DNA from 2 places in the Arthrobacter sp. Z1-15 genome. Region 2 is predicted to be linked to the other one. Evidence: predicted binding sites of a transcription regulator. Region 2 holds the regulator's gene; the other holds the start of a gene.
What was found. The regulator HspR, encoded in region 2, represses chaperone genes until heat shock. The targets are predictions, from matches to a motif close to AAGTTGAGTCNNNNNGACTCAACTT.

Region 1 (15,937 bases), 1.3 Mb from region 2:
AATCAGAATCCTTGCCGATGAAGATCAGCTACACCGAACACACTCGATAATAAGCACACTTAGTACCCATTAGTAAAGCCGAAGTAAGCACACTTAGGGTTTTTTGTTAACCCTTGGCCACACCCTGTGTGGTAGCCCTGCCGGACGGGCCCGGCACCCTTGTGGAGCTCCGGGAGCACGTGGTTTGCTGGCGGCCTGACCGGCGCTCCGGGCGTCGGTTTACTCAGTCCCATCCAATGCTCAATCCGATCCGAAGCAAGAGGAGATTCCAGTGGCAGGAAATTTGTTTGCCCGGTCCGTGCATGACCTCACCGCGGCCGCGTGGTTCGGAGGTTCGCTCATGGGAGCCATTGGGCTCAACGGCGCGGCCGCCGAGGCCAAGGACCCGGCAGAGCGCACCCGGCTCTCCAGTCTGGGGTGGAAGAAATGGGCCCCTGTTCAGTCAGCCGCGATCATCTCGCATTTCGTGGCCGGGCTGGCGCTCGTCGGGGACAATAAGGGCCGCGTCGCAAAGCAGGAGGGAGTCGGGTCGGCAACCATCTACAAGACCGGCGTTACCGTGGTTGGTGCACTGGTGACCCTCTACGCCGGCATCGTCGGGCGAAAAGTGGAAAAGTACTCCGAAGAGGGTGCGGTGGGCGCAACCGAACCGCACCCCGCCGCCTCCAAGGAACTGCAGTCCGCCCAGCGCCAGCTGAAGCTGCTGCAGTGGTCCATCCCGCTTTTCTCCGGCGCAGTGATCGTCATGGGCGCCCAGCACGGTGAAATGCAGCGGGCCAGCAACGTCCTCCAGGGCCTCTTGCGGTCCTAGAACCGGCAGATCCCGGCCGGGAGATTCCGCCCGGCCGGGACAGCCCGACAGGCCGGACGTCATTTTCCTTTCCGGGCCCGACTTTTTCGGGTTTCCCCGCTCTGCACGCTATACATCCTTCGGCCCCCATGGTTATGTTCGAACAATGGGCGCCGAAGTGAACAGCAAAACCTACAGCCGCGAGCAGCGCACGCGTTACCGCCAGCGACTGCTCGAGAACCTCGACCGCTTTGCCGGATATCTGTCCACCGCGCAGTTCGCAGACACCTCCAGCATCGGGCTTGAGTTGGAGCTGAACCTGACCAATCAGGACTTTGCTCCTGCGCTCCGGAATACTGCAGTTCTGGAGAAGATCGCGGACCCGGCCTTCCAGACCGAAATTGGTGCCTTCAACATCGAGATGAACCACCCGGCGCTGTCCATCAAGGGGTCCGGCCTGAGGGACCTTGAAGATTCCCTCCGGTTTCAACTGAACCGGGCAGATACGCGTGCCGCTGAGGTGAAGACGGAGATTCTGATGGTCGGGATCCTGCCGACCCTCCAGCCTGCAGTGCTCGAGGACAAGGAATGGCTGAGCGCGGGCAAGCGCTATGCGGCCTTGAACACGTCGGTTCTCCAGGCCCGCGGTGAAGATGTGCACGTGGACCTGCGGGGTACGGAGCCGTTGTCCTTTTACGCCAAGAACATTGCCCCTGAGGCTGCCTGCACCTCCGTGCAGCTTCATTTGGAGGTCAGCCCGGAAGATTTCGCCCCGGCCTGGAACGCCGCCCAGATCATTGCCGCTCCCCAGGTGGCCCTTGCCGCCAACTCCCCCGTCTTCCTGGAACATATTCTGTGGCACGAAACCCGCATCGAGCTTTTTAAGCAGGCCATCGATACCCGCCCTCCCGAGATGAGGAACCAGGGGGTGCGGCCCCGCGTGTGGTTTGGCGAACGGTGGATCACCTCGATTTTTGACCTGTTTGAGGAAAACGTCCGCTACTTCCCGGCGCTCCTGCCGGAACTGTCACGCAGCAGCGGAGGCTCAACGGCCGCCGGGGCCCCCCTGCTCCCGGAACTGAGGCTGCACAACGGAACGGTCTACCGGTGGAACCGCCCCATATATGACCCCGGCGAGCACACCCCCAATCTGCGCCTGGAAAACCGGATCCTTCCGGCCGGCCCCACCGTTCTTGATGTCGTTTCCAATGCCGCCTTCTTTTACGGCCTGGTCCAGCACCTCCGCACCGCGGACCGGCCGCTGTGGAGCCGGCTGGCCTTCAAGAGTGCGGCTGACAACTTCCTGGCCTGCGCACGGTCGGGGCTGGAGGCAACCGTCTATTGGCCGGGCATTGGCGAAACCCCTGTCGCCGAACTGATCATCCGGCACCTGATTCCGCAGGCGGCTTCCGGGCTCCGGGAGCTGGGCGTCGACGACAACCTGATCGGCCGGTATCTCGATGTCATCAGGGAACGGGCACGCACCGAACAAAACGGAGCATCCTGGCAGATTGCCTACCTGCGCAGGCTTGAGCGCCAAGGCCTGGACCGCAGGCCCGCACTGGCGGAAATGACCCGCCGGTACTGGGAAAACATGCACACCAACGCCCCCGTCCATGAGTGGCCGGTGGACTGAGCCGGACCTGCCGGGAAAGTTTTGCTGCCCGGGGCACGAAAACCGTTCCGGTTCTGGCACTCCCCCATGGAGAGTGCTAATCTAATTTCATTCTTGAGCCGATGTGACTCAAGTTATCGACCCTTCTGAAGTTCCGAATATCGATTCGCCTGCCGTGCAGGTGGGCGTAAGGAGTTGATGACAGATGGCCATGAAGTTTGATCCATTCCGCGAACTCGACCGTATGGCAGGAGCCCTGCTGGATCCGCGGCAGCGGCTGCGGTTGATGCCCATTGACCTCTACCGAGAGGGCGACCACTACATCCTGAATGCCGATCTGCCCGGCATTGACCCGGGTTCCGTCGATGTGGACGTGGACGGCCAGCTGCTGACCATCCGGGCAGAACGCACCATCCAGGCCTCCGACGGCGTTACCTGGCTAACCCGGGAACGCGAATCCGGTTCGTTCCTGCGCCAGCTGAACCTCGGCCAGGGGATTGATATTGAGGGTATTTCCGCCAAGTACGAGAACGGCGTCCTCAGCGTTCTGATTCCGGTCAGCGAAAGGGCGAAGCCCCGCAAGATCGAGGTGTCTTCCTCCTACAAGGATTCGAACACCATCAGCGGCCAGTCCAGCTCGGAATCGGTAAGCTCGTCGGCTTCGAGCAGCTCCGGCTCCATGGAGTCCGGTTCCGGTTCTTCAGGGTCGGGCTCCGGCTCTTCCGGCTCGGGCTCTTCGGGCGACCAGGGCTCCGGCATCTAGGGACCCCGGCGACTCCCGGAGCTAGCGAACGGAGCTAGCGACCGCCGGCACCAATGACGACGGCGGCGCCCCACCCGTGAAGGTGAGGCGCCGCCGTCGTCGTGCGTTGAAGCGTCCGGACTTTAGCCCAGGCGGGTCTTCAAGTTGGCATCGAGCTCAGCGAGGAATTCCTCGGTGGTCAGGTAGGCCTGGTCCGGGCCGACCAGGGCCGCGAGGTCCTTGGTCATCTTGCCGGACTCGACCGTCTTGATGACAACATCTTCGAGGGTCTCCGCGAAGTTGATGACCTCGGGGGTGTTGTCCAGCTTGCCGCGGTGCATCAGGCCACGGGTCCACGCGAAGATCGAGGCGATCGGGTTCGTGGAGGTGGGCTTGCCCTGCTGGTGCTGGCGGTAGTGGCGCGTGACCGTGCCGTGGGCTGCTTCGGCCTCAACGGTCTTGCCGTCGGGGGTCATCAGCACGGAGGTCATCAGGCCCAGCGAGCCGAAGCCCTGTGCCACGGTGTCGGACTGGACGTCGCCGTCGTAGTTCTTGCAGGCCCAGACGTAGCCGCCTTCCCACTTCATCGCGGAGGCAACCATGTCATCAATCAGGCGGTGCTCGTAGGTCAGGCCGGCTGCTTCGAACTGGTCCTTGAACTCGGCGTCGAAGACTTCCTGGAACAGGTCCTTGAACTGGCCGTCGTAGGCCTTCAGGATCGTGTTCTTGGTGGAGAGGTACACCGGGTAGTTCCGCTGCAGGCCGTAGGCGAAGGACGCCCGGGCGAAGTCGCGGATGGAGTCGTTGAAGTTGTACATACCCATGGCCACGCCGCCGTCGTCACCGTACGTGACAACCTGGGTCTTGATTTCTTCCCCGCCGTCCTTGGGGGTGTAGGTCAGCGTCAGGGTGCCCGCACCGGGGACCTTGAAGTTGGTGGCCTTGTACTGGTCGCCGTGTGCGTGGCGGCCGATGATGATCGGCTTGTTCCAGCCCGGGACCAGGCGCGGGATGTTGGAAATGATGATCGGTTCGCGGAAGACGACGCCGCCGAGGATGTTGCGGATGGTCCCGTTCGGGGAAACCCACATCTTCTTCAGGCCGAATTCTTCAACACGTGCCTCATCCGGAGTGATGGTGGCGCACTTGACGCCCACGCCGTGTTCCTTGATGGCGTTGGCAGCGTCGATGGTGACCTGGTCATCAGTGGCATCGCGGTTCTGGATGGAGAGGTCGTAGTACTTCAGGTCTACGTCCAGGTACGGGTTGATCAGGCGGTCCTTGATGAACTGCCAGATGATGCGGGTCATCTCGTCGCCGTCGAGTTCTACAACAGAACCCACAACCTTGATTTTGTCAGCCACACGATCTCCTTGTGTGTTGGTGGGCACCGGAGCATGACTTGTGGCATGACGGAGCCCGTCTTTTTGGTCTGTATTTGTGTCCAACTATGCCACAGCCCACTAGAGGCGCCCTAAACTCCGGGACCGCAGATTACTCCGGCGGTCCCGCAGCCAGGCCGCGGACGAGGCCGTGTTCTAGTGGAAGAAGTGCCGGGCGCCGGTGAAGTACATGGTCACGCCCGCAGCGTTTGCGGCTTCGATAACTTCGTTGTCGCGGATGGATCCGCCCGGCTGGACGACGGCGCGGACTCCCGCGTCGATCAGGATCTGCAGTCCGTCTGCGAAGGGGAAAAATGCGTCGGAGGCAGCAACGGAACCGCGGGCTCGTTCGTCGTCCGGGCCGCCGAGGGTGTTGGCCCGTTCTACGGCGAGGCGGCAGGAATCCACCCGGTTGACCTGGCCCATGCCCACTCCCACCGAGGCGCCGTTCTTAGCCAGAAGGATGGCGTTGGACTTGGCAGCGCGGACTGCGGTCCAGGCGAAGGCCAGATCGGACAGCGTTGCGTCATCAGCTGCGGGGCCGGACACGAGCGTCCAGTTCTCGGGGTTGTCTCCCTCTGCCTGCATCTTGTCTGACTTTTGGATCAGCATGCCTCCGGAGACCTGCCGGAACTCGGCTGCATTGCGGCCGTAGCCCTCGGGCAGGGTCAGCAGGCGGATGTTCTTCTTCGCGGAGAGCATCTCCACAGCTTCAGGATCGAAATCGGGGGCAATGACAACCTCGGTGAAGATGTCCCGGACCGTTGCGGCCATTCCGGCGGTGACGGTTCGGTTGGCTGCGATGACGCCGCCGAAAGCGGAGACCGGATCACAGGCGTGGGCTTTCGCATGGGCATCTGCGATGGGGTCGGCTGCATCCGGGGAAGCGACCGCAACACCGCAGGGATTTGCATGCTTCACGACGGCGACGGCCGGCTCATCGAAGTCGAAGGCGGCGCGCAGCGCGGCGTCCGCGTCCACGTAGTTGTTGTAGGACATGGCCTTGCCGTGCAGCTGGTCTGCCTGGGCAACTCCGGGCAGGGCACTCTTGTCCACGTAGAGGGCAGCGTCCTGGTGCGGGTTTTCGCCGTAGCGCAGGACCTCCGACCGCTCCAGCGCCAGGCCGGTGTAGGCAGGCCAGCTGGTGCCTTCCGCGGTTCCGTCACCGAACTGCTCCGCGGTCCAGGCCGCTACGGCGTTGTCATAGGCTGCTGTGGAGGCGAACGCTTCAGCGGCCAGGCGGCGTCGCTGGCTGAGGTCAAATCCGCCCTCTGCCGCTGCCGTCACGACGTCGGAATACTTCTCCGGGTCCACTACGACGGCGACCGAGGGGTGGTTCTTAGCTGCGGCCCGGACCATTGACGGTCCCCCGATGTCGATCTGCTCGACAACCTCGTCCTGGCTGGCTCCGGACTTTACCGTCTGCACAAACGGGTAGAGGTTCACGACCACCAGGTCGAAGGGCTCAATTTCCATCTCTTCCAGCTGCGTCACGTGGTCTTCGCGGCGCCGGTCGGCAAGGATTCCGGCGTGAATGCGGGGGTGCAGCGTCTTGACCCGGCCGTCGAGGCATTCCGCGAATCCGGTGACGTCGGCAACCTCGGTGACCTCAACGCCGGCCGCAGCGATCTGCTTAGCGGTGGAGCCGGTGGATACGATGCTCACTCCGGCTGCGGCCAGGCCCTGCGCAAGTTCCGTCAGTCCCGTCTTGTCGTAGACCGAGATCAGGGCCCGGCGGATAGGAACACGGTTCAGCGGCTGTGAGCTCACGCAAATCTCCAAAATCAGGGGGTGTCGGTGGCTACAGTTTAGGTCACACACCCGTAGCGGGCAGAGTGTGAAGCGCTGACCGGGACCAGCTGCCGTAATACCGTTTTCCCGGCTGGAAGTTACTGGCTCTGGACCGGCAGCTTCGGCGCGGTGGAGCGGTAGGTGTGTCCGGTGGGTGTCCTGGTGAGAACCGTGTGCCGTTCCGGCGGCGGTGTCCAGGCAGCGGCAACTTCAACGCGTGCTTCCCAGCCTGGTGCTTCCTTGGCCTGGTTGCAGGCCTGGCACAGGCCCTGGATGTTCTCCGCACTGGTGGGCCCGCCTTCGCGGACGGGCTGAACGTGGTCGTAGTGTCGGATGGGTGCTCCGCACCACGGGGTCCGGCAAACCTGGTCCCGTGCGGCGATCAGCCGGGCCAGACCGCGGGGTACCAGCCGGGCCCGGGAATCCATCGCGGTGAGCTGTCCGGTGTCCGGTGTGACGTAGAGGCGGCGGAGCCAGACTTCGGTGCGCGGATCCGGGCGGGCCGGAGGCGTACCCCAACAGGCGCCGGTGCTGCCGGTACTGTCAGGTGATCTATCCGGATGATGCGGCTCTGCTTCCGCTGGGTTTGGTCCGCGGATCAAGTCCCTGGCCCACTGCGCCGGAACGATCCCGTAACCGGCCAGAATCGCCGGCTCCGCCCCGTCCGGGACAAAGGAGCCTGCGGCTTCCACTGACTCTCGGTCCCGGCTTTGCCCCTGTTCCTGCGCCCGTTCCTGTTTCTGCGCCCGTTCCTGTTTCTGCGCCCGTTCCTGTTGCTGCGCCTTTTCCTGGTGCCGTTCCTGTTTCCGCTGGGCCTTGTCCTCCTGCGGCAAGATTCCGTCTTCCGGCGGCAGGATTCCGTGCAGCAGGGCCTGATCCGTCATGATCAGCTGCACCTCAACCCGGACATCCTCCGCCCGAGCCTGCCCGGTGGAGCGTTCCACGAACGTATCGGCCATGATCTGGCCCTTCGACCGCGGGTCTCCGGTTGCGCGGAGCCGGTCCGCTTCCCGCGTCAGGGCCGCATACACGCCCACTCCCTGGGCGACCGGCAGCAGGGCCGTCACCCAGGTCATGGTGTCCGGTGCCGGCCGGCAGGACACAAACCGCTCCGAGACCGCATGCGCGGCACGCTTCACCACCGCATGCGGATCCAGACCGTAGGACAGGGACTTGATCCTCGCTATCAGCTGCCGGTCCCCGAGCTGCTCCAACCCACCCGGATTCCCGGCCACCAGTTCATCAACACGCTGCCGGTCGGCCAGGGACAAGCAGGCAGTCTCCCGGACCAGGATCGTGGCCCGCCACTCACTGATCACACCGATAGTCAGCGCGTGCAGGGTATGGGGCATTTCCGTGGTGAGGATCCGGGCCAGGCCCAGCAGCTTCGCCCCGTTGTGCGGGGACTCCCGCCGGGCCAGGGCGATCTGCGCGGCAACACCCTTCCCCAGCTGATCAGCCTTCAGCCCGGCGGCGGCCTGGGCGGTGCGGGTGGAAGCATCAAAGGCAGCCGCGGCACGGGCCTGCGCGGCAGTGATGACATTCTTGAGGTCCTCCAGAGCACGGATCTCATCGATCAGCCGAACCCGCTCCGTCGCTTCCAACACCGCAAGGTTCTCCACCGGGTCTGAAGCTTCCAGCAGCCCGGGCGCTATCTCCCGGCCCCTGCCCCCATCCAAGGTCCTGCCACTATTCTTCGAACCCGATCCGCCCCTACTCTTGGATCCGGGCAGAGACCCGGGCACAGCAGTAGGATGAGGCAGCCTGCTGCCGTCCGCGGAGATTGTCGAGTAGTACATAGCTTCTATTTTAGTGATTCAGGCCACTGTTTTCGCGCAATCGACCTACTGGTCATTTACTCGAAGATTCTGGTCACGGACCCAGGTACAGAGCCGCTGACACGAAGTGAGTCAGGCGCAGGATCTCGAAACGTGGACCGCCGGCTTGTGCCTCCCGGATCCGCCGCTTCCGCCGTCGTCTGCCTCCCTTCCCCCTCATCTGCGCATGAGGGCCGGCGTCCACCACGGCCGTCGTCCGCCGTCGGCCGCCGTCGTCCGCCGTCGGGCAACGTCCTCGTCTCTTTGACCGAACGTCAGCTGCTCCACGACACCGACAGTTGCCGGCACAACGCCGTGCTTTCCCGGATCGTCCGTTCGCCGTTATACAGTTTCCTCGGACCGGCCGCCGAGGGCCGTACCCGCATCCACCACCCCGCGGAAGGCCACTCTCCCGATGACAACCACTGACACCCTGCCTACCGGCGACCAGGTGGTCCAGGACCTGCCCTGGAAGTGGAAGGTTCAGGGACGCATCTTCATCATTGGCGGTCTGGGATTCATGTTCGATGCCTGGGATGTCACCCTGAACGGCGTCCTGATTCCGCTCCTATCCAAGCACTGGGCGCTGGAGCCCGCACAGGCCGCATGGATTGGTACAGCAAACCTGCTGGGCATGGCCATTGGAGCGTTCGTCTGGGGCTCGATCGCCGATGCCATCGGCCGCAAAAAGGCCTTCAGCGCCACACTGCTGATCTTTTCCATTTTTACGGTTCTGGGGGCCTTCTCCCCCGACATCGTCTGGTTCTGCATCTTCCGCTTCATGGCCGGCTTCGGCCTGGGCGGATGTGTGCCGGTGGACTACGCACTGGTGGGTGAATTCACGCCACGGAAACAGCGGGGCAGGGTACTCACCGCCATGGACGGCTGGTGGCCGGTCGGCGCTGCGTTGTGCGGAGCGACGTCGGCACTGATCATGGCGACGTTCGCCGACTGGCGGTACACCATGCTGATCATGGTGCTGCCGGCGCTGCTGGTGTTCTGGGTCCGCCGGTCAGTCCCAGAATCACCGCTGTTCCTGGTCCGCAAGGGACGCACGGCGGAGGCGGAAACAGTCATCAACGACCTGATTAAACGCACCGGTTCCGATGTCACCCAGTGGCGGTTACCGGCTCCGGAGGCGGCGGCCAGATTCTCCATGGGAGCCGTCGCTGCCCAGCTGACAGATCTGTGGCGGTACAGCTGGAAAATCACGGTGGCTGCCTGGTCGCTCTTTTTCACCATCCTGCTGGTCTATTACTTGGCCCTGACCTGGATGCCGAAGATCCTCGTGGACGCAGGCTTCAAGGAGTACGCGGCCTTCCTGACCACCTCGGGCATGGCCGCCGTCGGGCTCCTGGGAGTTGTTGCGGCAGCGCTGCTGGTGGAACGCGTGGGGCGCAAATGGATTCTGGCGGTGACCGGACCGCTTTCGGCAGTCATCCTGATCATCGTCGCCCTGGTCCTTGATGTTCCCGCAGCTGCCACTGCGTGGCTCCTGGCCTACGGATTTGTGGTGCAGGTAGCCATCCCGGTGCTCTACGCGTACGTGTCCGAGCTGTATCCCACGGAACTTCGCGGCAGCGGATTCGGCTGGGCGTCGACGGTCTCGCGGGTTGGCGCCGGGCTCGGGCCGCTGATCTTTGTGTCAGTCATGTGGCCCTATTTGGGGTTGCCGCTCTCGTTCGCGCTGGCCGGTGCCCTGGTGGTCCTGGCCGTGATCTGGATGCTGCGGTTTGCGCCGGAGACAAAGGGCGCGGCCCTGGACTGAGCTAGGAAACCGGAAGACCCTCGGCGCTGATCCGGTCCAGGGTCTCCAGCAGCAGCCGCCGCTCCTGGATCTTGATCCGCTCGTGCAGCGTCTCCTCCGTGTCAGTGTCCAGCACCTCCACGGCGGCCTGGGCCAGGATGGGGCCGGTGTCCACGCCGGCGTCGGCAATGTGCACGGTGCAGCCGGTGACCTTCACCCCGTAGGCCAGCGCGTCACGGACACCGTGCGCGCCCGGGAACGAGGGAAGCAGCGCCGGATGGGTGTTGAGGTAGCGGCCCTCGAACGTGTTAATGAAGTGCTCGTCGACGATGCGCATGAAGCCGGAAGACAGCACAACGTCAGGGTGATACGAGGCCACCTTTTCGGTGAGTGCACGATTCCAGTCGGAGCGCAGGTTGTACGCCCGGAAGTCCACAACGAAGGTCTCATAACCTGCATCCGCGGCGCGCTGCACGCCGTAAGTGCCGGGACGGTCGGCCCCTACCGCAGCGATTTCGACGTCGAGCGTCCCCTCCGCCACTGCGTCCAGGACAGCCTGAAGGTTGGAACCGGTGCCGGACACGAGAACAACAATGCGCATGCGTCAACCTTAGGCTCAGGCGTCCCCTAGGGTTAAACCATGAACAACGACGGCCGTACCCCTGATCAGATTCCTTCGCCGTTGCAGCCGGCACCGCAAAAGACGCCGGCTACAGACGAGCAGAAGCAGAGTGCGCGCGGCTACCTTCGGATTTTTGTGGCTCTCGTTATTGCCGTGCTGCTCACTTCCGGACTGGCGTTGCCGTGGAAGCTCGTGCCGCTCGCGCTGGCGCTTGCCGCCGTCGTCGTCGGAATTCTGACCCTCGTCAAGGTGGTGCGCCACGGCATCGGCCCGGCCCAAATGTTCATCACCACCCTGGGGCTGGCGGCGTCCGTGGTGATGACCCTTGGTCTCGGCCTCGCCGTTGCCACCTGGGACAACACGGAAAAGCTGGAAAACTGCATGGGCAGGGCGCTGACCATGCAGGCGCAGGACGAGTGCCAGTCGGAGTTCACCAGCGGACTCCTGCCGCGCTAACCGCAGACCGTTAGGCCCGCGCCGTCAGCGCTCCTCGCGTTCCAGCCAGGGCGCGACGGCGTAGCCGATGACGACGCCGACGGCCACCTCAGCGGCAATCCAGAGCCCCGTCCACAGCGGGTCTGCGCCCAGCTCGACAAAGCGGCCGATCCCTGCGGAACCCCCGGTAATGAGAACCACGGCCGCGGCCAGGATGCCGGAAACCAGGCCCACAAAAACGCCCAGCAGCAGGGTGGAAACCGGTGCGGTGAACCAGCGGGCCCTGATCTTCAGGGACAGCCATTCGTCGAAGTGGTTCTCTCCTTCGCGCAGGAACCACCAGCCGGCAAGCATGCCTGCCACCACCGGCAGCATCAGCGCGGCGATGGCGTATTCCATGCCGCCCGCCGGCAGGGCAGCCAGTACCGGGACGGCCGGCAGCGGGCCGACGGTCGTTTCCATGGGGCTGATGAGGCTCCCGGTTCCGAGTGCGAAGCCTGCGCCCGATGTCCAGCCCAAGGCCCAGCCGAGGAAGTTCGGCATCAGCCCGAGCTCCACGACGGTCAGCACCGCTCCGCCGATGAGCCCGGCGTCCAGGTGCTGGTAGACAGTAACGATTTCGGCCCAGCTCATAACCAGCGCGGCAGTGAGAAGCAGGGCGGAAAACCCCAGGGCGGCGGTAATACCGACGGCCCCGGCGCGGATTACCGCCCAGACGTAGGAACCGGCCCAGCGTGAGTGCTGGCTGGTACGGGAGATCCAATCCGTCAGATCCACGCCGATCAGACGCACCCAGGATCCGGCCTCGCGCCGGGCGCCGATCACCAGGCCCAGCCCTGCCGCAATGAGCGGTATCAGGGCGCCCGCCGTCACTGAGATGCTGACGTCGTCGTTGGCGGAGAAATAGGCGGCAGCGCCGCCGAGAACGGCATAGGTGCCCAGCGCCCCTAGCAGTGCCTGCCAGAGCTGGTCCGTATAGGAAGCCTTCGCCAGCCGCCGCCCTGCCCGCCAGGACAGGAAGAACGGGATGAGCGTCAGGCCCAGCGGAAACAGGCTGAGCAACCCCGTGCTCTCGGCGGGCCCCACGGCTCCGGCGGGGAAGGTCAGGGTCAGCGGCACACCGTGAATCAGGAGCCAGCCCTGCCCGCCCAGCCGGGCCAGCGATGCGAAGTCACGGTCGGTGAAGCCGTCGGCAAACCAGACGCCAATCAGCGGCAGGAATATCAGCAGGGCGGAGAGGACTGCAGCTTGGCCGAGTTCGACCACTCCCTGCAGCCACAGGGGCATGGGTAGGACACCCGGGGATTTCGGGCGGGTAAAGAGTTTCATCTTCTCTATCGTCCCATTCGCCGCGACGCGGGCGGTTCAGGAGGGGCCGTGTCGGTTCAGCCGCTCAGACTGCGGGCGACGTCGACAGCGTGAGTGATGGCGGCGCCGGCTCAGCCAGCGACTGCCCGGCTCAGCCAGCGAATGCCCGGCTCAGGCCGCGAGGTCGAAAATGCCCTTGGCCAGCGCCGCTGCCGCTCCGAAGAAGGCAAAGATGACGACGGCGGCACGGGCCTGATCATCGCGGATAAAGCGCTGAAGCTTCTCCCCCGCGTAGATGCCGCCAACGATCATGAGGGCGATCAGTGCCCACGCCCAGGCGTCGAACGGCGGCATCTGTCCGGGGTCCAGCGACAATTTGGCGGTCAGGGTAACAATGGCGATCGTGACGAAGAACGGCTGGAGGGTGGCCGCGAACGGGCGCTGCGGCCACCGGGCCATGAGTGCATAGGCACTTACCGACGGACCGCCCACACCCGCAACTGCGTTGGTGACACCGGAAATGAAGCCGGCCACAGCCTTGGGTCCGTTGCCGGTCACCGTCACCGAGGTGCGCTGCATCAGCAGCGAAACGGTCAGCGCCACCAGGACAATGCCGCCCACAACCACTGCCATCGGGGCGGACGGCAGATACACCGCCGCAGCTGAAGCGGGAATGCTGCCGAACACCGCCGGGATGGCCAGCCATCGGTACATCTTCCAGTCGATGTCCTTCCAGACGCGCAGCATGATCAGCGACGAGGACACCAGCCCGCACACGTTCACCATCAGCACTCCGCCGTGTGATCCAAGAAGGATCACCAGGAACGGGGAAATGAGCAGGGCGAAGCCGAGGCCCGCTATCCGCTGTGCAATGGCACCAATGAAGATTGCCACGAGTACGACGATGAGGAGTCCGGTAGTCACCCGAACACACTACGCTGAACCCATGGTCTCTCCCGTCACGGTCCTCCAGACAGCGGATTGGCGCCGTCGCGTCTTCGGCCTGTATGCGCAGGTGAGGCTCACCTCGCAGGAGGTCTCGCCGTCGTACGCCCACGAGCTGTGGCGCGCTGAACGGGACAAGCTCTTCGCCGAACATCCGGCGTCCCCTTTGAAGGCGCACGCCCGCGAACGTTTCCACGGCCTGCGGATCGGCGCCTACGATCCGGATCTGCGCTGCGACGCACTGATAGACGACGACGGCGCCGGCCAGGAGATGAACGTAGCCACCGGAACCGACGGGGTGGTGCCGTTTGTCCGGCTGGGGACGGTGGACGCAGACGGGGTGGGCCGGCTCGCCGTGTGGCGCCTGGCCACCTACGGGGGCGGAATTTTCCTGCCGGTGCGCGACGGGATGTCCGGCGCCGACGGCGGAAGCTACGGCGGCGGCCGGTACCTGCTGGACACGATCAAGGGTGCAGACCTCGGTCCCGGTGCCGCCCCCGGGAGCCTGGTCCTGGATTTCAACTTTTTGTACAACCCGTCGTGCGCTTATGACGAAGCCTGGGCGTGTCCGCTTCCCGGGCCGGACAACCGGACGGACGTGCACCTGCGGGTTGGGGAGATGTATGCCGAGTATTAGCGGGCTGGTTTTTCTGTCCGCCGCCGTGCCTAGGCTGGATCCGTGACCGTTTCCGTCTCTCCTGCTCGCCCCGAGGATGCCGCAGAGCTGGCTGCGCTGGCGGCCCTGACGTTTCCACTGGCCTGCCCTCCGGCGGTCACCCCTGAGGACAGTGCCGCTTTTGTTGCCGCGAATCTCTCGAAAGAGGCCTTCGAGGCCTACCTGGCTGATCCGTCGATAAGGGTGCTGGTGATCCGGGAGGGCGGACATATCCGGGGATATGCGCTGCTGGTTTTCCTGCCCCCGGCGGATCCGGAAGTGGTTGCCGCCTTACAGACGGTTCCGGGTCCGACAGCCGAACTGTCCAAGTGTTACGTCCATCCCGCCGCCCACGGCTCCGGTTTGGCCACGGCCCTAATGGAAGCGGCAAGGGAAACGGCCGCAGCGGAGGGATTCCGCTCGCTCTGGCTGGGAGTGAATGATCTGAACGTCCGCGCCCAGGCCTTCTACCGCAAGTCCGGCTTTACGAAGGTTGGCCGGCGCAGCTTCGACGTTGGCCCGCATACCTTCCGCGACTTCATTCTCGCCGCGCCCCTGGCCAGAACCACGGGCCGCGAATGACACACTGATCCTGTGCAAACGTTCCTGCCGTACGACAGCTTCAGCCGCAGCGCGACCGTCCTGGATCAGGCCCGGCTCGGCAAGCAGCGGGTGGAGACGCTACAGGTGCTCCGCGCCCTGGTCATCCCCGACTACGGCTGGCAGAGCCATCCGGCGATGAAGATGTGGATGGGGTATGTGCCTGCGCTGACGGCCTACGGGCTGGCCATGACCCGGGAATGGGTTGCCCGCGGCCATGCAGACACGGTTCTCGAACAGATTCTCGAGTTCGCTCCTGCGGCTGCGCACGACGACGTCGCTCTGCCGCCGTGGTTCGGCGACGCGGACTTTCACGAGAGCCACCGGTCGAACCTGATCACAAAGTCACCCGAGGTGTACGGGCCGCTCTTTCCGGAAACCCGCGGCGGACTGCCCTATATATGGCCCGAGCCGGAGAATCCCGAACTTCCTTCCGAACCCGAGGGTGATGCCCTCTGGGTTGCCCGGCCTGCAACAGGTGCCTCCAATGAAGCGGAAATTGTGTTGCCGATGCTGTCGGCGAAGGGAACCCCTATTTCCGGCAAGAAGGGCCGGCAATTGGCACGGTTTCTGGAGGACATGGACGACGGCGATGATGTCCTTCTGCTGGGCCCGGACCGCCATGCACTGCGCGTCGGGACGGTAGGACCGGTGCGGCTAACGAACGACACCGCGACGCGCTCCGTGGCGGTGACCGGGGAGATGGCCAGGTCCGATTTCGACTACCCGGCACGGCTGCAGGATCCGCGGACGCTATTCCGGGTCCCACGGCCCGGAACACCGAACTTCTAGCAGCCGAAGCCGGCTGGGTTCACGAGGCAATTGTCAGCCACACTCCGCGATTCGGCTTCCCAAACGCTAACAGTCTGGGTCGGCGGAAAGGCCAGGGCCCGTCCGTCAATGGGTATCATCGGGCCGCCGTTGATCGAGTAACGGCCGGAAAAGTAGACGGCAACGGATACGAAATAATCGCCGGGTTCCTCGTAAACATGGCTTGTTTCCGTGGTGTCCCCGACATGGTCCTCCGGAAGCGGTCCACCCGGCTGGGACGAAGGCCCGTATATCGTTCCGTCTCCGTAATTCCATTCATACTCAGTAGGCCGCACCTCAATACGGATGGTCTGCCCCAACAACGTCATGTCGAATCTCTGCTCATGTGCCTCGGCATACAGGTTTGTGGGCATATTGACTAGGGAGAAAGGGCTTGGCTGCAGGGTGAACTGGCCGGGATCGATCGGCGCCGTCTGAAATTCAGTGAGGACCAGTCCGACGAGCTCGGCGGCGACTTCGTCAGGATCTGAAGTGTAGATACAGGTCGGAGTGTCTCCGTATCTGGGCCAGGTCTCGCGAGGAGTTGCCTTCAAGCCGCTGTGCCACCACACGTATTGTCCGTCCGGTGCAGCATCACACTCCACGGGCTGACCGGCCAAGCAATCGATGTCGCCGTTCTCCTCATCGAAGCAGACCGGGCGGTAGTAAAAGCCAAAC
Region 2 (15,937 bases):
TGGGTCGATAAGGATTTTTACAAGATTCTGGGTGTCCCCAAGGACGCGTCGGAAGCCGATATCAAGAAGGCTTATCGGAAGCTGGCGCGAAAGTACCATCCGGACCAGAATCAGGACGACGCCAACGCCGAGCGGATGTTCAAGGACCTGTCCGAGGCCTACTCGGTGCTGTCCGACGCCGAAGAGCGCCAGCAGTACGACGCGATCCGGGCCATGGGCAGCGGGGCGCGCTTCTCCGCCGGCGGTCCGGGCGGTGCAGGCCCCGGCGGCGGCGCCGGTTTTGAGGATCTGTTTGGCGGACTGTTCGGCCAGGGCGCCCGTCCCGGCGGCCGCCGCACCACCTACAGCACCCCGGGCGGCAGCAACATCCCGCCCGAGTTCGCCGACCTGTTCGGCGGAGGCGGCTTCGGCGGCGGCGGTTTCGGCTCGGCCCCGCCTCAGAAGGGGGCTGACCGGACGGCCAGCACCACCATTTCCTTCGCGGGGTCCATCAACGGAACGGTCATTGGCCTGCGCGAGCCCAGCGGCGAAGTCGTTGAAGTGCGGGTGCCGGCCGGCGTGAAGGACGGCCAGAAGATCCGTGTCCGCGGCAAGGGCCAGCCCGGGGCGGCCGGCAACGGTGACCTCATGGTGACGGTGAACGTCACCCCGCACGACTTCTTTGTCCGCGACGGCAACAACATCCGCATCCACGTACCGGTGAGCTTCCCGGAGGCCGCGCTGGGCGCCACCATTGAGGTGCCCACCCTGACCGGAGACAAGGTGAGGCTGAAGGTGCCGGCGGGAACCCCGTCCGGCCGCACCCTGCGGGTGAAGGGCCGGGGCGTCCACACCGCAAAGGGCGACGGTGATCTCCTGGTCACCATCGACGTCGCCGTCCCTTCGCATCTGAACAAGGAAGCCCGGGCGGCGGTCGAAGCTTTCGCTGAGGCCACAAAGGGCGAAGATCCCCGGGCCGGACTGGCGTCCAAGGCCCGGCTCTAGCAGCGCACATCCGGTTCGGTTTCCCGTGCCCCGGGAGCCGAACCGGGTTATCGTTACTACTTCAACTGCTGTCAAGGAGGAACAATGGGCATCGATGTCAATGCGCCTATTTTTGTGATCTCCGTTGCCGCGGAACTGGCGGACATGCATCCGCAGACCCTGCGGCAGTACGACCGGCTGGGCATTGTCTGTCCCAGCCGCGCTCCGGGCAGGTCACGGCGCTATTCGCAGCATGACATCGAAATGCTTCGCGAGGTTCAGCGGCTCTCCCAGGAGGGTGTGTCCCTGGAGGGCATCAAACGCATCATGCACCTCGAAAACCAGGTGTCCGGGCTGCGCGCCCGGGTCCAGGAACTGTCCGAGGAACTGGAATCCATGCAGCAGCGCAACCCCGACCGGAGCAGGGTCTTCGCGGCCGGCCTGGCCGGCGACGTCGTGACCCTGACCCGCGGACAGCGGCCGCCGGCGTCGCGCCCCTTCGCGAGCCAGCTCAGCCTTGCGTCGCTGGTCCAGCGGCGCGGCAAGCTGCGCGCCCTGCCGGCCGGGAAGCAGGAACCCGTGGACTACGCAGACGGCGGCTACGTCCCGTCCCTCTAGCGGAACCGGCGGCCCTGGTCGCGGCGGTTGGCCCAGACCGCCAGGGCGCCGAGGAGCAGTGTCCAGGCCAGCAGGCACGGCAGTGCGGCCGGCCCGAGCGGTTCACCGGAAAACACCGCCACCGAGACATCCCGCGCGGCCCGGGTAGGCAGGAACAGGGAGAACGTGTTCAGCCCCGGACTGAACAGATCCGGCGGAAGCATCAGCCCGCCCGCAAACGCCAGCGGAAAGAACACCACCTGGGTCACCGCAATGGCCACCTTTGAGGTGCACAGATAGCCGATCAGCAGTCCCAGAAACAGGAACGGCAGGCCGCACACCAGCCACACCGCAACCGCGGCCGGGACCCGCCACCAGGAGACCAGCCCGGTGGTAAAGGCCTCCAGCGCCGCGGTGGTGAACAGGCCCACCAGCATCACCGGGACCAGGGCGAAGAAAGCGAACATCATGGCCGTCAGGGCGCGTCCGACGGTGGGCGGCACGGCCCCCGCCGGCAGCGTCCGCACGTAGCTGCTCCACGGGTTGGCGCGCTCCTCTGCAACACCGATGCCGTAGTTGAAGAGGAACGAGCTCATGACGCCGAAGAGGGCGAGCTGGGAAATGGCCATCAGCGACGCAACGGGATTGGATGTGACGGCCTCCTGCGGGAGCACGAAAAACACCAGGGCCAGGGTGGGGAACACTGTCGAGGAAATCACCGAGATCGGAATCCGCAGCTGCTCCAAAACCTGGGCCTTGGCATGGGCCCGGATCAGCTCCGTCCGGGATCGTCCGCGTGCCGGGGCGGATACTGCGCTCATGGCTGCTCCTTCCGCGCGAGCGGCTCCGGGCCGGCGGCGGGCTGGTGGGTGAGGGCAAGGAAGGCCTCTTCGAGGCTGGCGGCATGGACTTCAAGGCGGGCAAAGGGAACGTTGTCGCGGACCAGCCGGCGCACCGTTTCATCGGCATCCCGGCTCAGCACCGTCACTGAATTTCCCGGTCCGGCCGTGACCCCGGCGCTCTCGGGAAGGGCTGCGAACGACGACGGCGGCAGGTCGGTGCGGAAGGACACCTTGCTCACGGAGACATGGCTGCGGATATCATCAACGGTGCCGTCGGCAACGACGGATCCGCCGTTCAGGACCACCACCCGCCCGGACAGTGCCTGGATCTCCTCGAGGTAGTGGCTGGTGACCAGCAGTGTTCCGCCGTCCCGGCGGTACTGGCCCAGACGTTCCCAGAGATTCTCCCGGGCCTCCACGTCCAGGCCCGTGGTGGGCTCGTCCAGGATCACCAGCCGGGGCCGGCCCACCAGTGCCAGAGCCACCATGAGCCGGCGCTGCTGTCCGCCGGAGAGTCCGCCGCACTGCTTGGCTGCCATGTCGGAGAGCCCGAAGTCAGCCAGCAGCTCGGGGGTGGGCACCGGGTCCGGGTAGTGCGCGGCAACAAAGTCGACGGTCTCGCGGACCCGCAGGGTGGGCGGAACCGAGGTGGCCTGGGGCGTGGTCCCGAGTTCCCGCCGTGCCGCCGGATCCCGCGGGCTGCGGCCGAAGAGTTCCACCGTCCCGGCGTCGGGGGTCCGGGTGCCGCACAACAGGTTCAGCAGGGTGGATTTGCCGGCACCGTTGGGGCCGAGCAGCCCGAGGGCCTCACCGGCGCGGATGGAAAGGCTCACCCCGTTCAGGGCCGGTTTCCCTGCGTAGTTTTTTCTCACGGAAGAGGCCGCTGCGAGCACGTCAGCCTGACGTTCGGGGGGAACTCTCTCAGCGGTGACGGGACTCGGGTTCACACTCATGCTGCCTCCAGGAAACGGGTTCGGCGGGACGACGGTCAGTGCGGCTGCGGTTCTTCGGCGCGGGTCCGGGGGGCGCCCTCGGGCACCGGCCCCGCGAGGAGGTCCCTCAGCGCCTTGCGGTACTGCGCGTAGGCGAGCTTCCCTTCGGCGCTGATGCCCACATAGGTGGCGGGTGAGCGGCCCTCGATGGTCTTGGTGATTTCGATGTAGCCGGCATCCTCGAGCTTGCGCAAATGGGTGGAAAGGTTGCCCGCCGTCATGTCCAGCATGGCGCGCAGCTTGGTGAACGCGATGCGGTTTCGTTCGCCCACCTCGTTCAATGTGGTCAGGGCCCGAAGCCGCGATTCGGCGTGGATGACCGGATCCAGTTCAGGCACGGGGAACCCCCGATGCCCGCCCCCGGGTGCCGAGATATTCGGCGAGGGAGCCTGCGAGCATGCCCCCGGAACCCAGGTAGAGATTGACGGTCAGGAAATGATCCGGCCCGGAGAGGAGCGCGGCCGCGGTGACCGCCAGCAGCCACAATCCGAGCCAGCACTGGCGGGGATCGTTGTAGACGGTGCCGCCGGAAATGTAGAGCAGGCCGACAATCAGCACCGCGCTCGAATTGATCAGCATGCCCCGCAGCCAGAAATCGTCCACTGCCCGGCCGATGCTCATGCTGAGGATGCCCATGACGAGGAACCCCAGGATCCATGAAGCACCGTACATTCCGGCCTGGAAGGCGCTGTGCCCCCTGATGCCCAGAGCGGCCCGGATCGACACGGCCACTGTGGCAGCGGTGGCAATCAGCAGCGCCGCGCCCAGCACGATGAGGGCGGAGGCCGGCTCGAGCGGAAGCCACCCGCGCCTGCTGCCGTCCAGCGCACCGTACCCGGTGAGCCACGCCAGCCCCCACAGCAGGTAGATCAGGGCCGCGTTGCCGGTCAGCTGCCTGCGGGTGGAGCGTTCCGCGTTCTCCACGATGGCCAGGGCCGCCCCCGGGTCCAGCGGCCGGTCCGGGGCAGGCGTGTCCATGCGCCCGCCCGCGGGAGATCCGCCGTCGTGGTGCAGGCCCGCTGACTGTCGTTCCATGCTGTCCTCCGGAAGAGATCCGGCCGGCTTTGCGCCGGTTGCAAAGCAGTTTGCATCACAAACCCGTTTGCAACAAGAGGGTTTTGGAACTTTTCCGGGCACCGCACGCTCAGCGCAGGCGGCGGGCTTTCAGGATGACGTCTTCGGTATGGTGCGCGCCGGCGCCGGCGGCAACGTGCCGGGGACGGATTTCGTCAACTTCGATCCGCCAGTTCCCCTCAAGGAGTGCGCGGATTTCCGCCAGGCCCACATATTCGTCGAGATTCATGCCGCGGGCCTTGGCCTCGGCGGCGGTCGGCAGCGGGTGGTGCACGGCCAGGAGCAGACCGCCGGGAGCCACCGCGTCCAGGAGTGCGTGTTCCGCGAGGTTCTCCGGCGTGCGCAGCAGCGCCGGGAACTGTGCGGAGACCAGGTCAAAGGACCCGGCCGGCAGGGCCGCTTCGACCAGGCCCGAATGCAGCCACGTCACGCGGAGCCCGCGCGCTTCGGCCTCGCGGGCGGCCCGGTCCAGCGCCACCCGGGAAACATCCAGCGCCGTGACGTTCCAGCCCTGTTCCGCCAGCCACAGGGCGTCGGCGCCTTCACCGCAGCCAACGTCCAGGACCCGCCCGGGCTCAAGCCCGTCCACCTCATGGACAAGTGCGCCGTTGGGCTGTCCGCTCCACAGGCTTTTCATCTCGGCGTAGCGCCGGTCCCAAAAGTCTTCGATTCCGCCGGAGGGCTCTCGGGTGTGGGCGGGGGACTGCTGCGCATCACGCGTGCTGCCGTCATTTCTCTCCATGTCAAAAGCATGGCGTCCCGGGCCGTTTGCCGCCAAGCTGTTTTGCTGAACCGGCAACCCGGGGATCCGGGCCCGTGTGAAACAATGCCGGAATGCCGCATGAGGGAACGCCGATAGGCACGGTCCAAGCGCTTTACCGCTACCCGGTCAAATCAACCGCAGGTCAGGCGGTGCGCAGCTGCGCCGTGACCGGCCGGGGACTGCTGCATGACCGCGGATGGGCCGTGTATACCGACGACGGCGGCATCGCCAGCGGCAAGCGGACTCAGCGCTTCCGCCCGGTCCCGGGCCTGATGCAGTGGTCCTCCCTGGTGGAAGATGACTGCGGAGAACCGCTGCTCGTAAGTCCTGAAGGGCTCCGTTTCGCGGCGGGCGACCCCGCCGCATCCGGGGCCCTCAGCGAAGCCTTTGGCCGTTCACTGGAGCTGCGGCCCGAAACCACGGTCCAGCACCACGACGAGACGCCCCTGCACCTTCTCACGACGTCCTCGCTGGAAGCACTCGGGAACCTCACCGGCGCCGCGGTGGACGAGCGCCGGTTCCGCGCCAACATCATTCTCAACACCGGGGCCCAGCCAGCGTTCTGCGAGGACGGCTGGGCCGGGGCCGAACTGGCCCTGGGGAATGAGGTTGTCCTCCGGCTGGGACCGGGGATGCCCCGCTGCGTGATGATCGATCAGGCCCAGGCAGGAGTCACCGAAGGCGGCAAAACCCTGAAGCTGCTCGGCCTGCACCACCGCACGGAATTCGGCCTGCAGGCGTATGTGCAGCGGGCCGGGACGGTACGGGCCGGAGATGCGGTCTCCCTTCGCTGACCGCCCTGCTCTGTCCTCCCTGCCTTAGAGCCGGGAATCCGCTTCCGGACGCAGCCGGATGAGCCGCTGCGGGCCGTCCTCGTCCAGCTCCACCAGATCCCCGTGCGAAGACAGGAAATCGGTAAAGGACCGGAAACCGAGCGGCTTCTCGTTAAAGGACGGGTCCATGCGCCGCATCTGGTTCTTCACGGTGCCCGTGTTGAGCCACTCGTCGGCGTCGCCCTTGGCATGGCCGATCTTCAGTGCCCGCACCAGGAGTTCCGTGGCGAGGGTCCGGGGATCGATGTCTTCCGCAGTATCCGGTTCTTCGAACGGGGCATCCCCGGTGTGGGAGAACATGGGAACCACGGTCAGCTTCCGCGCGGTGTCCGGAGCCTGGTCCTGCGCAGCGGCTGCAGTGCCCCTGGCCTCGGTGGAGGCCGGAGCAGTCTCGCTTGCCTTCACAACGCCGGGCAGCGAGTCATAGTCTTCGAACTCGTCGCACGCAGCGGCCAGGGAGGTGCTTGTCGATCCGGCGACGCCGATGCCCACGACGAAGCGGCCCAGGCGCTTGGATTTCTGGGCGAGGGCAATGTAGTCGCTGTCGCCGGCCACAATGATGACGTGGGTCAGGTCCGGCAGCCGGAAAAGGTCTTCGACGACGTCCACGGCGAGGCGGATGTCCGCCCCGTTCTTGGTTCCCCGGGTGGTGGTCGTGAAGAGCTGGGTGAGGTCGACAGCCCGGGACATCAACTGGCGCTGGTAGCTGGCGTTCACCGGCACCGACCAGTCGGCGTACGCGCGGTTGACCACCAGCGTGCCGAATGAGGCGGCGAAGTCGATGATGGCGTTGAAGTCCACCGTCGCCGCGGTCAGCTTGGCTGCCACCTCGGGATCGGCGTCACGGCTCAGCCGGTCAAAATTGCGGATGCCGTCGCGCTGGAAGGCGTTGCGGCCGTGCAGCTGCTGGTAGCGGGAAATGACAATGTTGTCGAAGTCGATGTAGAGGCCGACGCGGGCGTCGTTGGGTTCATTCATGGAACTTAGGCCTTGCGGTAGGTGAGATCGAAAATCAGGCGGCCTGCCTGGTGGGCTTTGTTCTCAAAGCTGGTCAGGATGCGGCCGTCAAAGCGCAGTGCCCAGCCGCCGCGGGTGTCGACGTCGTTCACCGGCGCCTTCTTTTCCAGGCCTTCCCGGTTCACCCGGGTCAGCGGGCTGTCCTCGCCGGCGCGCTCCCCGGCGTGCAGGTTGACGAACGCCCCGGAGGCGTCCAGGACCTCGCGCATCTGCACTGCATAATCGGACCAGTCGGTGGCGAGGCGCCAGAGACCGCCGGGCACCAGCACCCGCGCGACCAGTTCGGCGAATTCTTCCTTGACCATGCGGCGCTTGTGGTGGCGGGTCTTGTGCCAGGGATCGGGGAAGAAGACCCAAACTTCGTCCACGGACCCGGCGGGAAGCATGGTGGTCAGGACCTCGGGGGCGTTTGCCTGGACCACGCGGACGTTGCTCAGTTCCTTCTGCCCGATGCGCTGCAGGGTCTGGGCGAGGCCGGGAAGATACACCTCAACGGCCAGGTAGTTTGTGTCCGGATTCTGCTCGGCGGCATGAGTTACCGCTTCGCCCAGCCCCGAACCGATTTCCACGATCAGGGGAGCAGTCCGGCCAAACTCGGCAGCGGCGTCGAACACGTACTCCGGATCAACGGACGTGTCAGCTTCGGCCCGGGGGACGTCAATGACGAACTGATCGGAGAGCTCATCCCATGCCTGCTGGCGGCGTCCCTGGAGGCGGGAGCCGCGGCGGACAAACGACACCGGTGAGCGGAAGTGCCGGGGATCGCCGGTCTCGCCGGTTTCACCGGTTTCGTTCCCGTGCTCCGGGGCAGCGGGTTCCGGAACTTCGGGATCCGCAGCGTTCAGGGAGCCGGCGTCGGGCAGGGCTGGTTCAGTAGTCATCACTGTTAATGCTATCGGCTGGGACGGGGGGCCGTTTCCAGCCGCCCGGCGCTGTCCCGGCGCTGTCCCCGGGGTGCCTGCGGACCCGCCGATTAGGAAACTGGGGGCAATCCGGTAAACTGGACGAAGTTGTTGTGTCTGCCGCGCCTCAAAGCCGCGTGTGTAAGCAGCACAACCTGCGTCGATGAACGCTTTCTTTTGTCCCGCTGGCCCTTATCCGGCCAAGCCCTGGACACTGTCTGACTTTTCTTCGGCGAACCCCCGGCGCCATACGGTTTTGGGGGCCACTTACCGAAAGTTGCCTGTCTTTTAATGACTACTTTTGCTGCCCTTGGTGTACCCAAGGTCCTCGTTTCCTCCCTCTCCGCTTCCGGAATTGACGAAGCATTCCCGATTCAGGTTGAAACACTTCCCGACACCCTCAAGGGCCGCGATGTGCTGGGCCGCGGCCGCACCGGCTCGGGCAAGACGCTCGCATTCTCGCTGCCGCTCGTCGCCCGGCTGGCTGAAGCCGAAGCAGGCTACCGCCGCCGTCCGAACCGTCCGCTGGGCCTGGTCCTGGCACCCACCCGCGAACTGGCCACACAGATCAACAACGTGATTGAGCCGCTCGCCAAGGAAATGGGCCTGGTCACCACGGTGATCTACGGCGGCGTTTCCCAGCAGCGCCAGGAAAAGGCGCTGAAGGCGGGCGTTGACATTGTCATTGCCTGCCCGGGCCGCCTGGAAGACCTGATGAAGCAGAAGGTCATCAGCCTGGAATCCGTTGAAATCACTGTGCTCGATGAAGCCGACCACATGGCTGATCTCGGATTCCTGCCGGTCGTCCAGCGGCTGCTGGACCGCACCCCGGAAAAGGGCCAGCGGATGCTGTTCTCCGCAACGCTGGACAACGGCGTGGACAAGCTTGTCCGCCGCTACCTGTCCAACCCGCTGACGCACTCCGTGGATGATCCGCAGGCCGCGGTCACCACCATGGAGCACCACGTTCTGCTCGTCCAGGACCAGACGGCAAAGAAACTGCTGGTCAAGGAACTGGCCTCGGGCCAGGGCCGGCGCATCATGTTCATGCGCACCAAGCACCACGCACGCAAGATGGCCAAGTTCCTGACGGACAGCGGCATCCCGACCGTTGACCTGCACGGCAACCTGTCGCAGAACGCCCGTGACCGGAACCTGGCGGAATTCTCCTCCGGTGACGTGCGCGTGCTCGTTGCCACCGACGTCGCCGCCCGCGGCGTCCACGTGGACGACGTGGAGCTGGTTGTCCACATCGATCCCCCCACGGAGCACAAGGCCTACCTGCACCGCTCAGGCCGTACGGCCCGTGCCGGATCCAGCGGAACCGTGGTCACGCTGACCCTGCCGGAGCAGAAGAGCGAAGTGTCCAAGCTGATGAAGGCTGCCGGCGTGGACGTTTCGATCGAGAAGGTCTCGCACAACTCCCCGTCCATTGCCAAGCTGATCGGCGACCGCGCCGCTGCTGTGGAGCCGCATGTGCGCGCCGCCCAGCTCGCGTCGAAGTCGCCCCAGCAGGGCGGCGGCCGGTCCACCGGTGCCAACGCACAGCGCAAGCGCGCCGCCCGCTCCACCACCGCACCCCGTGCCGGCGGCCGGGGCGGATCCGGCGGACGCGGCCGTGTCTCCGCTGACCGCACGGAACGCAGCGACCGCAGCGAGCGCAACGACTTCACTCCCGATGCGCCCCGCGCCGGCCGGTCGCAGGACGGACGCCGCGGTGCCGCTGCTGCTTCCACCGCTTCGGGCCGCAACCGCCGTCCGGCCACCGGCCAGCGCGCCGGTGACGTGGCTCCCGCCGGCGGCGGCCGGCCGGCTGCTTCCCGCAGCCAGGCACCAACGGGCGCAGGCCGTCCCGCACGCGGTGCCGGCCCCCGCCGCGCAACGGCTCCGGCGTCGAACGAACGCCGTTCACGCTAGCCTCTAGCACCAGCCAAAAGGCGCCTGCTTCCTTCCGGAAGCAGGCGCCTTTTTTGTTGAGCAGACCGTCGGTTCAGGCCGTCGGCTCACACCTTGAGTTCGGTCCGTCAGCCCAGGTCATAGAACGAGACGACGGCGGCGAAGCCCCGGCCCACGACAGCAGGCCGCTCGGGCCCGCCAACCACGGTGTCCAGGGGGCCCAGTGCCGAGGCTGAACCGTCGGCGGCGGTGACGGTTGCCGCGCCGTGCAGCAGCACCACAAACTGTCCCTCGCCAATGGTCTGCGGGTTCTTCTTGGAGAGCTCGGCAACCAGCACGGAAGCTCCGGTCGAGGCCCGGTCAGCAACGGTGTTCAGCACCGTCACCGGCCCGGTGGGCAGCGCTGCTTCGGCGGGGGAGTCACCGGAATACCGGAAGGGCCGGAACCTCTCCATCCCCTGCTCAGCGCCGTCAACGGTGAGCACCAGCAGCTCGCCCTCGACCGGCACCGTGATCCGGTCCCTGCCGGGAAACGGGGTAAAAGCGCCGGGCTTGTCGATGGAGGCAATGCTCAGGCGCCACCCGGTTCCGGAGGACACCTCCTTGACGCGGCCGTTGTTTTTCCCCCACGGGACAGAGGGGAGATCGGCAAAGCGGATGACCGGGGTGCCGGTGTTCTGGGGACTGCTCACGGTGTCCTTACTCGATGGAGGGCAGCGGAGTGCTGCCGCGCAGATAGTGCCGCCGGGCTGCACTGTTAATGAGGAAGCTGCGCCCGCTGGTCTGCACGGGTTCGATCCGGAGGAAATGGTTCTTTTCCCCGGCCTGCCAGGGGAACAGCGGAAGCTCCTCGGAAGCCAGGATGTCTTCAATGCTCTCCAGCTGCACGGCGCTGCCCTTCAGGACAACGCTCCAGGCCATGCCGAGGCGGTCGTCATAACCGTCTACTTCGAAAGCGACCACACCACCCTCAAGGGCGCCCGCGAGCTTCGTTCCCTCAGCCGTACGGAAAATCACCGAACCCCTGTCCACGACAAAGTTAATCGGGAAAATCTCGGGATGCCGGTCGACTACCACGGCCAGCCGGCCGATGGCCGCTTGGCGGATGTAGTCCCAGCACTGGTTGGCCGTTAATTCGGCGGGCTTCTCGGCAGGTGTTCCGGCATCATCTTTGATAGGCAACATGCCCTCAGTCTAGTTGCAGCGGCCCGCTTCGCCGGAAACCGGCGCTGCTCCCGGGATATGGTGCCGCCGGGGCCAGTGCCCCACAATGAGACGATGAACCTCATCCTGAACATCATCTGGCTCCTGTTCGGCGGCATCTGGCTGGCACTGGGCTATGTGCTGGCCGGCATTGTCTGCTGCCTCCTGATTGTGACCATCCCGTTCGGCATAGCTTCGTTCCGGATCGCCGCCTACGCCTTCTGGCCGTTCGGCCGGACTGTGGTGGACCGGGGCGGATCTCCCGGGCTGCTGTCCACGGTCGGCAACGTGATCTGGCTGGTCGTGGCCGGCGTGTGGATCGCGGTGGGACACATCCTGACTGCCATTCCCATGTTCATCAGCATCATCGGCATTCCGCTCGGCATCGCAAACCTGAAGATGGTGCCGATCTCCCTGATGCCGCTGGGCAAGGTCATTGTCCCGACCGGCCGTCCCGGGGTCACTCCGTACGGTGCGGCCGCTCCTTACGGGCAGGCGGGACCTTACGGTGCCGCGCCGGGATACGGCCAGTACCGCAGCTAGTTCCGCCGCTATCGGGCCGCTCCGTCCAGGAAGGCCTTCATGAGCGGACCGCCGGAGGTGGAGCCCAGTTCACCCTCGGCGACAAACACGGCCACGGCCAGGTCTCCCTGGAGCGCCACCACCCAGGCGTGCGTCCGCGGCGGTGTTTCGCTGCCGAACTCGGCGGTTCCGGTTTTCGCCAGGACCGGTTCGCCCGGGACTTCCAGCAGCATGGCAGCGCCGCCCTCGGTTACCACGCCGCGCATCAGCTCACGCAGCGATGTTGCCTCCGCAGCCGTTAGGGATCCGGGGTCGGCGGCTTCCGCAGGCTCAGGGGCAGCGGAAGCCGACGGCGAAGTGCCGGTCTCCGCTGTCGCAGCAGAATCCGCGGCGGCGGGATCGGCCGTGACCAGGACGGGAGCCACGCGTTCACCCTTTCCAACGGACGCGGCAGCAACGGCCATGGCCAGCGGCGAGGCCAGCAGCTCGCCCTGGCCGATCATGGAGGCGGCATGGTTGGTGCCCTCAGCGGTTTCCGGAACCGAACCGAAAAATGCCTCAGTACCGATGGGCTGCTCCACGCCGATGCCCAGATCTGCGGCAGCGGCGGCCAGTGCCTCCTGGGGAACCGCATCCCGGGTACTGATGAACGCGGTGTTGCAGGACTGGGCAAAGGCATCGCGCAGCGGAATGTCTCCGACAAAGGCTGCCGGATAGCTGCCGGCGTTGTTGAATTTGCGGCCGTCAACCATCAGCTCGGCCGGGCAGGACAGCACACTGTCAGGAGTGCTTCCCTGCCGGAGGAGTGCCAGGGAGGTGGCAATCTTAAAGGTGGATCCCGGCGGATACTGGCCCAGCAGGGCGGTCTGCTGCCCCTCGCTGCCGGGGCCGTTTGCCACGGTAAGAATTTCACCGGTGGACGGACGGAGCGCCACGATGGCGGATGCTGAGGGCTCGTCCTCGAGCACCGATTCGGCGAGGGCCTGCAGCCTCGCGTCGAGGCTCGTCTTCAGCGGCGTTCCCGGTTTCGGCGCGGAGGTGAAGGCTTCCGAGGAGACTTCCCCGGCGGCATCCATCACCATCACCGTGATTCCGTCCGTGCCCCTCAGCTGGGCATCGTACTGCTGCTGCAGTCCGGAAAGCCCGGCCTGGTCTCCGGCCGCCAGCACGCCGTCGGATTCCTCGATCAGTTCGGCTGTTGCTTCTCCCACCGAACCGAGGAGAGCGCGGGCGAAGGTGCGGGTGGGGGCAAGGGCCATGGTGGCCGGAAGTGCGACGGCGCCGGGGATTCCGGCGACCCGTTCCGGCAGATCCGGCTCTTCCTCGGCGCGCAGGGTAATGGCCTCCACGAAAGCTTCCGGGCCGGCGGCTTCGACGCTGGCGGTGTAGGCTGCCGGGTCCAGTTCCAGCAGTGTTGCGAGGGCAGCGGCAGAGGCGGCCTGGGCTGCCGCGTCGACCTTGGTCTTGTCGATCCCCGCACGGAAGACGCCGCGCTGGGTCACCAGTGCCTCATCGCCCGCGCCCAGGATGTCGGCGCGCGCGGCCGGCTCGCTGGTCCGGACAAGCCGCTGGTCATCCGAGAGGCCGGTGAAGAGGACAGCCGGTTCCCAGCGTGTCTGCCACGAATCGTCGTCGGCCCGTTCGAGCGGAGCAGTGGTCTCGTAGGTCCAGTCCGCGGTCTCATCCCGGTCGAAGTCCCAGGCATAGCTGAGGCGGGCCGTGGCGGCGTCGTCGCCGTCCTCCTGAACTCCGGCGACGGTGACGTCGGGCTCCACGTCCCCCAGGCCGGCCAGGATTTCTTCAAGCTCTGTGCCAACATTCGCCGGATCGGTGCCGGCAAAGGAAAGCCCGGCGACATCCCGGGCGGCGATTCCCTTGGCCAGCGACTCGGCCGCGTCCTGCGGCGAGGGTTTGTCCTCCGAGCAGGAGACGAGCGTCAGTGCCAGGGCCGAAGCGGCCAGGACGGAAGTGATGGTGCGAATTTTCCCCATCCGCACAGAGTACCTGCGCTCCGGAAAAGAAACGCCGAAGGGGCGGCGGGAGTGTTTTCCCCCACCGCCCCTTCGGCGTTCCCTGCTGGCTGCCGGTCTTATGACCTGCGCGCAGCCTTGATCAGGTCCGCGCAGCGTTCACCGATCATCATGGTGGTGATGTTCGGGTTGACGGTAACCAGCTCAGGCATCACCGACGCATCGGCGACCCGCAAACCGGTGACTCCCTTGACCCGCAGCTGCGGATCCAGCGGCGACATCACGTCTTCGGCAGCTCCCATCCGGACGGTGCCGGCCGGGTGGTACACCGTGTTGTGGGTCTTTTTGATGTACTCGGTGATTTGTTCATCCGTTTGTACGTCTTTGCCCGGGTACAGTTCCTCGCCGGCCCATTCCGCCATGGCCGGCTGGGAGACAATTTCGCGGGCTTTCCTGATCCCTGCCACCATGACCCGCAGGTCATGCGGGTCCGTGAAGTAGCGCGGATCCACCATCGGCTTGTCCCGGAAGTCCCGGCTGCGCAGCCGGACGGTGCCGCGGGAGCGGGCGTGCGTGACGTTCGGGGTCAGGCAGAAACCGTTCTCCGTGGTGGGGTATCCGTGCCGCAGGGTGTGCATGTCAAACGGCACCGCCCCGTAATGGAACATCAGGTCCGGCCGGTCCAGTCCCTCTTCGGTGGGAGTGAAAATCCCGATTTCCCACCACTGGGTGGAGGTTTCGGGCATCGGTTTTTTCGCCTCCCACTGAATCACGCCCTCGGGGTGGTCCTGCAGGTTGGATCCGACGCCGGGGGAGTCCACCCGGACCGGTACGCCGCGCTCCACAAGGTGCTCCGCGGGGCCGATGCCGGAGAGCATCAGCAGCTTGGGGGAGTCGATCGCGCCGGCGGCGACCACTGTCTCGATCCGGGCCCGCAGCGTGTGGGCCCGGCCAAACGGATTGTTCACAACGGCGACGCCGGTGCAGCGGTTGGCCTCATCGAAGGTCAGTTCCTTCGCCAGCACACCGGTGAGGAGGGTGAAGTTCTCCCGTTCCATGATCGGATGAATGTAGGAGACCGAGGATGAGGACCGGGTGCCGTCGGCGCGGCGGTTGAGCTGGAAGAAGTTCGCTCCGTTGATCACCGTCTCGCCGGTGTTGAACTTCACGCGCGGAATGCCGGCCTGCTCGCAGGCATCCAGCAGCGCCACCCCGCACGGGTCCGCCGGGGGAATGTTCATCAGGTGCACGGGGCCGGAGTCTCCGTGGTGCGGGGCCTCCGGGCCGGCGTCCTCGTTGGACTCCAGCCGCTTGTACAGGGCGAAAGCCGTTTCCGCGTTCCAGCCCTCGGCCCCGAACTTGGCCTCCCACTCGTCGATGTCCTCGCGCGGCGCCCAGAAGGCGATGCAGGAGTTGTGGCTGGAGCAGCCGCCCATCACCTTGGCACGGGCATGGCGCATGAAGGAGTTGCCGTTTTCCTGCGGTTCAATCTGGTAGTCCCAGTCATAGCCGGATTCGAGCAGTTCCATCCAGCGGCTCAGCTGGAGGATCACCTCTTCGCCGCGGTCATCGGGGCCGGCCTCAACCAGCGCCACCTCGACGTCGGGGTCCTCGCTCAGCCGGGCGGCCACAGCCGCACCGGCGGAGCCGCCGCCCACCACGATGTAGTCGAATTCGGTCTTTTCAGCCATGTAGCCCTAGGCCTTTCCGTGATCGGTGAACCAGCCGGTCACCTGCGGGTTGATGTTCTGGTAAATGTGCTTGGCTTCCTGGTATTCACCGAGCCCGGTGGGTCCGAGCTCGCGGCCGATGCCGGACTGGCCGTATCCGCCCCATTCGGCCTGCGGCAGGTAGGGATGGAAATCGTTGATCCATACGGTTCCGGCGCGCATCCGCCGGGCCACGCGCTGGCTCTTGCCGGCGTCGGAGGTCCAGACGGCTCCGGCCAGTCCGTAGTCGGTGTCATTGGCGAGTTTCACGGCCTCGGCTTCGCCGTTGAACGTCTCCACCGTGACTATGGGGCCGAAGGCCTCGTCCTTAAGTGCAGCAGTGCCGCTGTCCACGTTGTCCAGCACGGTGGGAGCGTAGTAGAAGCCCTTCTCCAGCTCCCCGGTGCCCCAGGTGCCGCCGCAGCGGATGCGGGCGCCTTCCTCAACGGCCTTGTTCACGTACGCGGTGACCTTGTCGCGGTGGGCCGCTGAGATCAGCGGACCGGTTTCGGTGTCCGCGTCGAACGGGCCGCCCATCCGGATCATTTCGGCACGGCGTGCCAGTTCGGCCACGAACCGTTCGGCGATCGGTTCCTCCACGAGGAGCCGGGCTCCGGCGGAGCAGACCTGCCCGGAGTGGACAAAGGCGGCGTT

Region 1: the regulator HspR is predicted to act here: its motif matches at 2,517-2,541, upstream of M1D40_RS04140 (Hsp20/alpha crystallin family protein).

Annotation. Positions count from the first base shown of each region.
Region 1 covers NZ_CP096454.1:875,582-891,518, reverse strand. The annotation lists gene M1D40_RS04150 (hypothetical protein) at 272-811, shown strand; gene M1D40_RS04145 (glutamate--cysteine ligase) at 969-2,426, shown strand; gene M1D40_RS04140 (Hsp20/alpha crystallin family protein) at 2,611-3,168, shown strand; gene M1D40_RS04135 (NADP-dependent isocitrate dehydrogenase) at 3,291-4,457, opposite strand; gene purH (bifunctional phosphoribosylaminoimidazolecarboxamide formyltransferase/IMP cyclohydrolase) at 4,686-6,299, opposite strand; gene M1D40_RS04125 (HNH endonuclease) at 6,419-7,999, opposite strand; gene M1D40_RS04120 (MFS transporter) at 8,553-9,905, shown strand; gene purN (phosphoribosylglycinamide formyltransferase) at 9,907-10,485, opposite strand; gene M1D40_RS04110 (hypothetical protein) at 10,525-10,962, shown strand; gene M1D40_RS04105 (cell division protein PerM) at 10,987-12,270, opposite strand; gene M1D40_RS04100 (sulfite exporter TauE/SafE family protein) at 12,421-13,173, opposite strand; gene M1D40_RS04095 (DUF1684 domain-containing protein) at 13,196-13,831, shown strand; gene M1D40_RS04090 (GNAT family N-acetyltransferase) at 13,874-14,431, shown strand; gene M1D40_RS04085 (MSMEG_6728 family protein) at 14,444-15,241, shown strand; gene M1D40_RS04080 (PKD domain-containing protein) at 15,238-15,937, opposite strand, start outside.
Region 2 covers NZ_CP096454.1:3,488,495-3,504,431, reverse strand. The annotation lists gene M1D40_RS16210 (DnaJ C-terminal domain-containing protein) at 1-984, shown strand, start outside; gene M1D40_RS16205 (heat shock protein transcriptional repressor HspR) at 1,069-1,581, shown strand; gene M1D40_RS16200 (ABC transporter permease) at 1,578-2,381, opposite strand; gene M1D40_RS16195 (ABC transporter ATP-binding protein) at 2,378-3,274, opposite strand; gene M1D40_RS16190 (transcriptional regulator) at 3,391-3,732, opposite strand; gene M1D40_RS16185 (hypothetical protein) at 3,725-4,429, opposite strand; gene M1D40_RS16180 (class I SAM-dependent methyltransferase) at 4,539-5,210, opposite strand; gene M1D40_RS16175 (MOSC domain-containing protein) at 5,303-6,025, shown strand; gene M1D40_RS16170 (NYN domain-containing protein) at 6,050-7,042, opposite strand; gene trmB (tRNA (guanosine(46)-N7)-methyltransferase TrmB) at 7,048-7,962, opposite strand; gene M1D40_RS16160 (DEAD/DEAH box helicase) at 8,275-9,900, shown strand; gene M1D40_RS16155 (HutD/Ves family protein) at 10,008-10,571, opposite strand; gene M1D40_RS16150 (pyridoxamine 5'-phosphate oxidase family protein) at 10,579-11,064, opposite strand; gene M1D40_RS16145 (YccF domain-containing protein) at 11,158-11,625, shown strand; gene M1D40_RS16140 (penicillin-binding transpeptidase domain-containing protein) at 11,634-13,595, opposite strand; gene M1D40_RS16135 (GMC family oxidoreductase) at 13,694-15,265, opposite strand; gene M1D40_RS16130 (aldehyde dehydrogenase family protein) at 15,272-15,937, opposite strand, start outside.